One region of the Streptomyces sp. NPDC050528 genome, then DNA from elsewhere that is predicted to be linked to it. Evidence: riboswitches for the same ligand, from Rfam matches in the RefSeq annotation. Region 1 holds a riboswitch; each other region holds the start of a gene.
The links. A riboswitch is a leader RNA that binds a small molecule or an ion and turns the genes downstream of it on or off. The one in region 1 is predicted to bind cobalamin.
Positions count from the first base shown of each region.

Region 1 (2,193 bases):
CTCCCAGCGACCCCGGTCCTCCTCCGGCAGCGCGTACGGCATCCAGCGCTCGACGGGCGAGGGCAGCCGCCAGGCGTGGACGACGTGCAGGCCGGTGCCGTGTCGGCGGGCGGTGTCGAAGGCGAACTCGACGACGCTGCTTGGCGGTTCGCGGTCATCGAGGCCCAGCGTCACACCGTACGGCGACCGTCCGCGGCGACTGTATCCGCCCGGCACCAACACAACCGGCCCTTCGGAGCGCTCGGCGACTCCGTGCGCCACGGAACCGAGGGCAAGGCCCGCGAAACCGCCCGAACCCCGCAGCCCGAGGACCGTGCAGTCGGCCTCGGCGGTCAAGGGGAGCAGCGTCGGCACGACCTCTCCGGTGAGGGTGACCACCTCGGCCCGGAGTTCGGAGTGGTCCTTCGCGAGTGACGTGACGAGGGCGTCGGGGGACGGCTCGCGGAAGTAGGGCCAGGTGGTGAGGAGTTGCTCGTCAGGGAGTGTCGAGACGTGTACGACCCGGAGGGGGAGTCCGCGCAACTCGGCTTCCGTCGCCGCCCAGTCGGCCGCTGCGCGACTGTCCGCGGATCCGTCGACACCGACAACGATCGGTTGGGACATGGTCGTTGGACCTCCGTGCGGGCCAGTGGAGGCCTCCACGATCCGCCGTGCGGGGCGTGCCGCACAGGGGTTGGACGGAACCGGAGGAAAATCCAGCGGTACCGGTACAGAGCGGCAGTGGCTCAGGAGCACCTTCGTGCCGTACCCCGCGGCGGGAGCGGACCGCCGATCTTGATACGTTGTGCCCGCCAGTCGTGCCACAACCGAGGCCAGGGAATCCGGTGGAAATCCGGAACTGACGCGCAGCGGTGAGGGGGACGGGCGGGGCACTCGACGCCACTGGGGCGACGCGGGCCGGCCGAAGGAGCCGGTGTGCGACGCGCCGGGAAGGCGCCCCGTCCGGACGAACCCGAGTCCGAAGACCTGCTGGCGCCTTCTCGCCCTCGGCGAGGGGGAGTTCGTAGGCAAGGCTCCGCGTTCGAGCCCCGACAGGCAAGGCATGCCCGTGATCCGTATTGCCCCCGTCCCGCTGCGCCGCCGTACCGCGGCCCTCCTCGTCGCGCCCGCCCTGCTGCTCACCGCGTGCGGGGGTTCCGACGGCGACCGTGCCGACGGCGAGACGGAGAAGTCCGCCGCGGGCTTCCCGGTCACTCTCACCGACTGCGGGCGCAAGGTCACGTTGAAGTCGGCCCCCAAGCGGGTCGTCTCCCTCAACCAGGGCACCACGGAGATCCTGCTCTCCCTCGGCCTCGCCGACCGCATCGCCGGCACCGCCACCTGGACCGACCCGGTGCTCAAGGGCCTGGAGAAGGCCAACGCGGGCGTGCCGCGCCTCGCTGACAACGCGCCCTCCTTCGAGAAGGTCCTCGACGCCGAACCCGACTTCGTCACCGCCTCCTTCGTCTCGACGCTCGGCAAGGGCGGGGTCGCCACCCGCGAACAGTTCGAGAAGCTGGGCGTGCCGACGTACGTCTCCCCGTCCGACTGCGCGGGCAAGGACAACGACAGCGGCGGCGACGGTTCGCGCAGCACCCCGCTCACACTCGACACCGTCTACGGCGAGATAGACGACCTGTCCCGCGCGATGGGCGTGAAGGCGCGCGGCGACACACTCGTGGCCCAACTGAAGCAGCGGGTGCGCGCGGCCACCGCCGGCCTCGACGCCTCCGGCACCTCCCTCATGTACTGGTTCGCCAACTCCCAGTCGCCCTACCTGGCCGGCTGCTGCGGCGCCCCCGGTGCCATCACGCGCGCCGTCGGCGCCGAGAACGCCTTCTCCGACACCCACGACGAGTGGCCCCAGATCAACTGGGAGACCGTCGCCGACCGTGACCCCGATGTCATCGTCCTCGGTGATCTGACCCGCAAGTCGCAGACCGCCGAGACCGCCCAGGCGAAGATCCGCTTCCTGGAGACCAACGCCGCCACCCGCAACCTCACCGCCGTCAAGAAGAAGCGGTACATCCTGCTCAGCGGCCAGGCGATGAACCCCTCCATCCGCACCGTCGAAGGGATCGAGCAGGTCGCCGCCGGCCTGCGCGACTTCGGGCTCGCCAAGTGACCCTCCGCACGCTGCTGTTGACGGGCGGCGGGCTGGTGGCGCTGTTCCTCTCCGTGGCCGTCGCCGTGACCATCGGACCCGCCGATATC
Region 1 covers NZ_JBITHH010000012.1:295,137-297,329, reverse strand. Annotated here, with positions in the region: gene ACIBK4_RS36595 (universal stress protein) at 1-603, opposite strand, end outside; cobalamin riboswitch at 776-989, shown strand; gene ACIBK4_RS36590 (ABC transporter substrate-binding protein) at 1,043-2,104, shown strand; gene ACIBK4_RS36585 (FecCD family ABC transporter permease) at 2,101-2,193, shown strand, end outside.

Region 2 (2,193 bases), on a different contig from region 1:
CAAGGCCGCCGACAAGGGCTTCCGCGTCGGCCAGATCGCCTCCGCCGGCCTGGTCTCGCTGGCCCACGGCACGAACGACGCGCAGAAGACGATGGGCATCATCACCCTGGCCCTGGTCGCCGGCGGCTCCATCGCCCCCGACTCGGACCCGCCCACCTGGGTCATCCTCTCCGCCGGTCTGGCGATCGCGATGGGCACGTACATCGGCGGCTGGCGCATCATCCGCACGATGGGCAAGGGCCTGACCGACCTCCAGCCGCAGCAGGGCTTCGCCGCCCAGACCAGCGCCGCCGCGGTCATCCTGGCCTCCTCGCACATCGGCTTCTCCCTCTCCACCACGCACGCCGTCTCCGGTTCGGTGATGGGTGCGGGCCTCGGCCGCAAGGGCGGGGTCGTCCGCTGGTCGACCGCGACCCGGATGTTCGTCGCCTGGGGGCTCACGCTGCCGGCCGCCGCACTGGTCGGCGCGCTCGCCGAGTCCGTGACCGACCTCGGCGACTGGGGCACCGCCCTGGTGGCCGTCTTCCTGGTCGCCTCCAGCACCGGCATCTGGCTGCTCTCCCGCCGCCAGGTCGTCGACGCCTCGAACGTCAACGAGATCGACGAACCGGCCGGCGTGGTCACCACCGCGATCGCCGCCGTCACCCCGCCGCCCCCGTCGGTCGCCCTCTCCGAGGGCCTGTCGGCGACGATCCCCTCCCCGCCCACCCTCGCGAAGTCCGACCCGGCGACACCGCCGGCCGCCGCCGTCTGAGCCCGCGCCCCGGACACGAAGGAACGAATCAGCATGCACATCGACTGGGCAGCCCTCGGCTCCGTCTTCGGCGTCAGCCTCGTGGCCACCGTCTCCCTCGTGGCGGTCTTCACCCTCGGCATCGTCGGCCTCTCCCGCCGCGAACGCGCCACCGCCCAGGGCGACTCCGCGCCTCTCGCCCTGACCGGCGCGTACGCCTGCTTCGCGGCCTGCGCGGCGGCGGTGGCGTACGGGATCTATCTGATCGTGGCCTGACCGGCCGCCAGGTGAACTCGACGTGGGGGGGGGGGGGGGGGGGGGGGCCCCCCCCCCCCCCCCCCCCCCCCCCCACGTCCGCGTGCCCCCTCCGGCCCCTCGCGTGTGGGCATCAGCACACTCCGTCCCCGCAGGTCAACAGCAAGTTGACGGCCCTTCCAACAGCATGGTGGACTGCCGGAGCCATATACGGCGGCAGGAGAGGAAGCCGGTGCGAATCCGGCGCGGTCCCGCCACTGTCACCGGGGTAGACACCCCCGGGAGCCAGGAACTCTCACCGCCGGTCTCGTCGAACCAGGGCGTGGACACCCTGAGTGAGGACAAATCGCCATGCTCGGCTGCCGTTCGAGGTCCCGCACCATCCCCGTGTCCGACTCAGTGATCGGCTGACCCGATGCGTGCCGATCGCGTCTTCGCGTACGGCGCCGCCGCCGGCCTCCTCGGCGACCACCTCCTCGGCGATCCCCGCCGCGGGCACCCGGTCGCCGCGTTCGGCCGTGCCGCCGGTGCCGTGGAACAGGTGCTGTGGCGCGACCACCGGGGCTGGGGCGCCCTGCACACCGCCGTGTGCGTCGGTGGCACCATCGCCCTCGCCACCGCGGCCACTTCGGCCCTACGACCGTCTCGTACGGCCTCTGCCGCCCTCACCGCCGCAGCCACCTGGGCCGTCGTCGGCGGGACCTCGCTCGCACGCGAGGCCGGGGTCATCGGGCGCGCGCTGGAGGCCGGGGACATCGACGGTGCGCGGGCACGGCTCCCCCACCTCTGCGGACGGGACCCGCAGTCCCTCGACGCCGACGGGATCGCCCGGGCCGTGGTCGAGTCCGTCGCCGAGAACACCTCCGACGCGGTCGTCGGCGCCCTGGTCTGGGGCGGCATCGCGGGCGTCCCGGGCCTGCTCGGCTTCCGCGCCGTGAACACCCTCGACGCCATGGTCGGCCACAAGTCGCCCAAGTACCGCCGCTACGGCTGGGCTTCGGCCCGCCTCGACGACGTCGCCGGCTGGCCGGGCGCCCGCCTCACCGCCGCCCTTGCGACCGTGGCGGGCGGCGACCCGCGCGGCGCCGCCCGCGCCTGGCGCACCGACGCCCGCAAACACCCGAGCCCCAACGCGGGCCCCGTGGAGGCCTCCTTCGCGGGCGCCCTCGGCGTACGCCTCGGCGGCACGCTCTCCTACGGCGGCC
Region 2 covers NZ_JBITHH010000002.1:66,898-69,090, forward strand. Annotated here, with positions in the region: gene ACIBK4_RS07650 (anion permease) at 1-754, shown strand, start outside; gene ACIBK4_RS07655 (hypothetical protein) at 788-1,009, shown strand; cobalamin riboswitch at 1,162-1,304, shown strand; gene ACIBK4_RS07660 (cobalamin biosynthesis protein) at 1,404-2,193, shown strand, end outside.
Region 2: another riboswitch for cobalamin. It lies ahead of ACIBK4_RS07660 (cobalamin biosynthesis protein); the one in region 1 lies ahead of ACIBK4_RS36590 (ABC transporter substrate-binding protein).

Region 3 (2,193 bases), on a different contig from region 1:
CTAAGTCACCCTAGGGGCGCGGGGAACTGCGCGACCAGCCACAACGAACCCGCAGCGGGCCACCGAGAGCACCCCCCTCGGCGGCCCGCTCTTCGTGCACACTCACCCGCATGGACATCCTCATCCGGCAAGCAGAACCCACCGAATACGAACCCCTCGGCGAGATCACCGCACAGGCCTACCTACAGGACGGCCTCCTCGACTTCGGCGAAAGCGACGAATACCTCGGTGAGTTGAGAGCCGTAGCAAAACGGGCAGCCGCAGCCGACGTACTGGTCGCCCTGAACGGCGACCGCCTCCTCGGCGGAGTGACCTTCGTCCCGTCCGGCGGCCCGATGGCCGACATCGCGCAACCCGGAGAGGCCGAGATCCGGATGCTGGCGATCGCCCGCGACGCCCGCGGCAAGGGCGCCGGCGAGGCCCTCGTCCGCGCCTGCGTCGACCGCGCCCGAGCGACGGAAGGCTGCACGGCCGTAGTCCTGTCGACCCAACGCACCATGCACGCGGCCCACCGCATCTACGAACGCCTGGGTTTCACCCGCACCCCCGACCGCGACTGGACTCCCCTGCCGGAGCTCGACGACATCACTCTCCTCACCTATGAGTTGACGCTCTGAAACAGGCGCGACACAACATCTGGTGGTGACGTGACAGGCGAGCACAAGATGTATGCTCGTGCTCGCTGTCGCCGCAGGGGAATCCGGTGCGAATCCGGAACTGTCCCGCAACGGTGTACTTACGTGCATATGCACGCATGGTCAGTCCGAGGACCTGCCGACAGCTCGCGTCCGGCCACCCGGCCAGGGCGCATGACGTCCGGGCCTCGTGGAGTGGGCCGGTGGACGCGACGCCCCGTGCGCTCGTGTACTGCCGCCTGCCCTCGGCGAGGCCCCGTGCCGAGCGAGGGAGAGCCCCACCGTGACCATCGCGCCAGCAGAGCCGGCATCAGCGAACCGGGCAACCGACACGATCGTGGCCGGAACCGACGTTCCCGGAACGGCCGTTCCCGGAGCCGACGGTCCCGGTACCGCGATCCTGCGGACCCTGACCGAGCTGACCGCCGACCTCCCCGACGCCGACCCCGGCCGGGTCGCCGCCGCCACGTTGCGCGGCCGGTCCGCGCACGCGGACGTGGCGGAACTGCGCGAGCTGGCCACGGAGGCGGCCGCCGGCCTCATCTCCGAGGACCCGGTCTACTCCCGCCTCGCCGCCCGGCTGCTGACGGTCAGCATCGCCGCCGAGGCCGCCTCCCAGGGCGTCACGACGTTCACCGAGTCCGTCGCCGTGGGCCACCGCGAGGGCCTCATCGCGGACCGCACCGCCGAGTTCGCGACGCTGCACGCGGCGCACCTGGACGCGCTGATCGCCGCCTCCTTCGACGAGGGCGCCGACGACCGCTTCGGCTACTTCGGCCTGCGCACCCTGTACAGCCGTTACCTGCTCCGGCACCCGATCACCCGCAAGGTCATCGAGACCCCCCAGCACTTCATGCTGCGCGTGGCGAGCGGCCTGGCCGAGGACGACTCGACCCGCGCCCTGGACGAAGTCGCCGCGCTCTACCGCCTGATGAGCCGCCTGGACTACCTCCCGTCCTCCCCCACGCTCTTCAACTCCGGCACCCGGCACCCCCAGATGTCGTCCTGCTACCTCCTCGACTCCCCGCTGGACGAGCTGGACTCCATCTACGACCGCTACCACCAGGTCGCCCGCCTCTCGAAGCACGCCGGTGGCATCGGACTGTCGTACTCCCGCATCCGCAGCCGGGGTTCGCTGATCCGCGGCACGAACGGGCACTCGAACGGCATCGTCCCGTTCCTGAAGACGCTGGACGCCTCGGTGGCGGCGGTGAACCAGGGCGGCCGGCGCAAGGGTGCCGCCGCGGTGTACCTGGAGACCTGGCACTCCGACATCGAGGAGTTCCTGGAGCTGCGCGACAACACCGGTGAGGACGCCCGCCGTACGCACAACCTGAACCTCGCGCACTGGATCCCGGACGAGTTCATGCGCCGGGTGAACGCCGACGGCGAGTGGTCGCTGTTCTCCCCCGCCGACGTGCCCGAGCTGGTCGACCTGTGGGGCGACGAGTTCGACGCCGCGTACCGCAAGGCGGAAGCCGCGGGGCTGGCGAAGAAGACCATCCCGGCCCGTGATCTCTACGGCCGCATGATGCGCACCCTCGCACAGACCGGCAAC
Region 3 covers NZ_JBITHH010000001.1:788,297-790,489, forward strand. Annotated here, with positions in the region: gene mctP (monocarboxylate uptake permease MctP) at 1-4, shown strand, start outside; gene ACIBK4_RS03610 (GNAT family N-acetyltransferase) at 111-617, shown strand; cobalamin riboswitch at 653-794, shown strand; gene ACIBK4_RS03615 (ribonucleoside-diphosphate reductase subunit alpha) at 919-2,193, shown strand, end outside.
Region 3: another riboswitch for cobalamin. It lies ahead of ACIBK4_RS03615 (ribonucleoside-diphosphate reductase subunit alpha); the one in region 1 lies ahead of ACIBK4_RS36590 (ABC transporter substrate-binding protein).

Region 4 (2,193 bases), on a different contig from region 1:
GTCGCCGAGGCGGTCGAAGTAGGAGGCGACCAGGAGCTTCGGGCGGTCCGTGAGGGCGCCGAGGTCGCGGTACGCGCGGGTGGTGGCGTTCAGTTCGGCCGGGGTGCGGTCCTGGACGAGGGCGGGTTCGTCGAGCTGTACCCACTCCGCGCCCGCCGCGCGGAGGTCGGCGAGGACCTCGGCGTAGACGGGGAGCAGCCGGTCCAGGAGGGTCAGCGGGTCGAAGTCCGCGGAGACGCCGGGGGCGGGCTTGGCGAGCAGGAGGTAGGTGATCGGGCCGACCAGCACCGGGCGGGCGGTGAGGCCGAGCGCGAGGGCCTCCTTCAACTCCGACACCTGCTTGGTGGAGCTGGCGGTGAAGACCGTGTCCGGGCTCAACTCGGGCACGAGGTAGTGGTAGTTGGTGTCGAACCACTTCGTCATCTCCAGCGGCGCCACGTCCTGGGTGCCGCGTGCCATCGCGAAGTAGCCGTCCAGTGCGTCGAGTTCTACGGCGGTGCGGTGGCGGGCGGGGATCGCGCCGACCATGACGGTGGTGTCCAGGACGTGGTCGTAGTACGAGAAGTCGCCGGTGGGTACCTCGTGGATGCCGGCGTCGGTCAGGTGCTGCCAGTTCGTGCGGCGCAGTTCGGTGGCGGTGGTGCGGAGGGCGTCTGCGTCTACGCGGCCCTTCCAATAGCCCTCGATGGCCTTCTTCAGTTCACGGCCCCTGCCCTGGCGGGGGTAGCCGTGGACGGTTGCCCGTGCTGCCGCGGCTGCGGACTTCGTTGTCACGGAACTCTCCTTCGCGAGATGTCTCCCTGAGGTCCCGGTGGGGGACGGGGGCGCGAAGGAACGTCAGATCGGGCGGTTGTCGTGACCGCCGATGTGTACGCCGACCCGCCCACGAGGTCACCGGGGTTCCGCGTACGGGATCTTCTTCCGTACGTGGGCAGTTGGCAGGTCTTCGGACTTGCGGGCACGGCCTCCGGTTGGACCGGAGGTCACCTACTGGCCGTCGCTTCCCAGGTCCTGTTGTGGGCCCAGTGCGTATGACGGCGGTCGTTCTCGCTTACCGCTGCGGGGCAGTCCCGGAGTTTCACCGGGTTCCCTCTTGCGACGCGTCCGTCTGGGTGACGGGGCGAACCAGCTGCGCCGCCAGCCTAAAGGGTTTGGGGTGGGTGCGTCGATTCTTGTCTGCGGGCCCGGTGGGGGCTGGTCGCGCAGTTCCCCGCGCCCCTAGGGAATGTCCGCTTGCCGGGTTTCGAAGGCTTGCAGGATGCGCTCAGCCGCCAGGGTTGCTGTCAACTCGCCCTCGCGTACCTGGCGTTCCAGGTCCGGAGCCAGTGCACGTACGGTCGGATCGGCGTTGAGGCGGCCCAGGAGTTCTTCGCGGACCATCGTCCACGTCCAGTCCACTTGCTGCTCGCTGCGCTTCGTCGCCAGGCGGCCCGTCGACTCCAGCAGTGAGCGGTGTTGTTCGAGGCGTTCCCAGACTGTGTCCAGGCCCGTGCCCTCACGCGCGCTGCAGCTCAGGACCGGCGGGGTCCAGGCCGCGTCGGCGGGGTGCATCAGCCTTAGTGCGCCTGCCAGTTCACGCGCCGCGCTCTTCGCGTCGCGCTCATGCGGCCCGTCCGCCTTGTTCACGGCGATGACGTCCGCCAACTCCAGGACGCCCTTCTTGATGCCCTGGAGTTGGTCGCCGGTGCGGGCCAGGGTCAAAAGGAGGAACGAGTCGACCATGTTGGCCACCGCCGTCTCCGACTGGCCTACGCCCACCGTCTCGACGAGGACGACGTCGTAGCCCGCCGCCTCCATCACCACGATGGACTCGCGGGTCGCCTTCGCGACGCCGCCCAGCGTGCCGGCGGTGGGGGAGGGGCGGACGAAGGCGGCCGGGTCGACGGCCAGGCGTTCCATGCGGGTCTTGTCGCCGAGGATCGAGCCGCCTGTGCGGCTGGAGGAGGGGTCTACGGCCAGGACCGCGACCCGGAAACCCTGCGACGTCAGCAGCGTGCCGAACGCGTCGATGAACGTCGACTTGCCCACGCCCGGTACGCCGCTGATGCCGATACGGCGGGCCTGGCCGCTGTGGGGGAGGAGTGCGGTCAGCAACTCCTGCGCCATGACCCGGTGTTGGGGCTTCGTCGACTCGACGAGGGTGATGGCGCGGGCAACCAGGGCGCGCTTGCCGTCGAGCACGCCCTTCACATA
Region 4 covers NZ_JBITHH010000008.1:43,716-45,908, forward strand. Annotated here, with positions in the region: gene metE (5-methyltetrahydropteroyltriglutamate--homocysteine S-methyltransferase) at 1-774, opposite strand, end outside; cobalamin riboswitch at 920-1,145, opposite strand; gene meaB (methylmalonyl Co-A mutase-associated GTPase MeaB) at 1,219-2,193, opposite strand, start outside.
Region 4: another riboswitch for cobalamin. It lies ahead of metE (5-methyltetrahydropteroyltriglutamate--homocysteine S-methyltransferase); the one in region 1 lies ahead of ACIBK4_RS36590 (ABC transporter substrate-binding protein).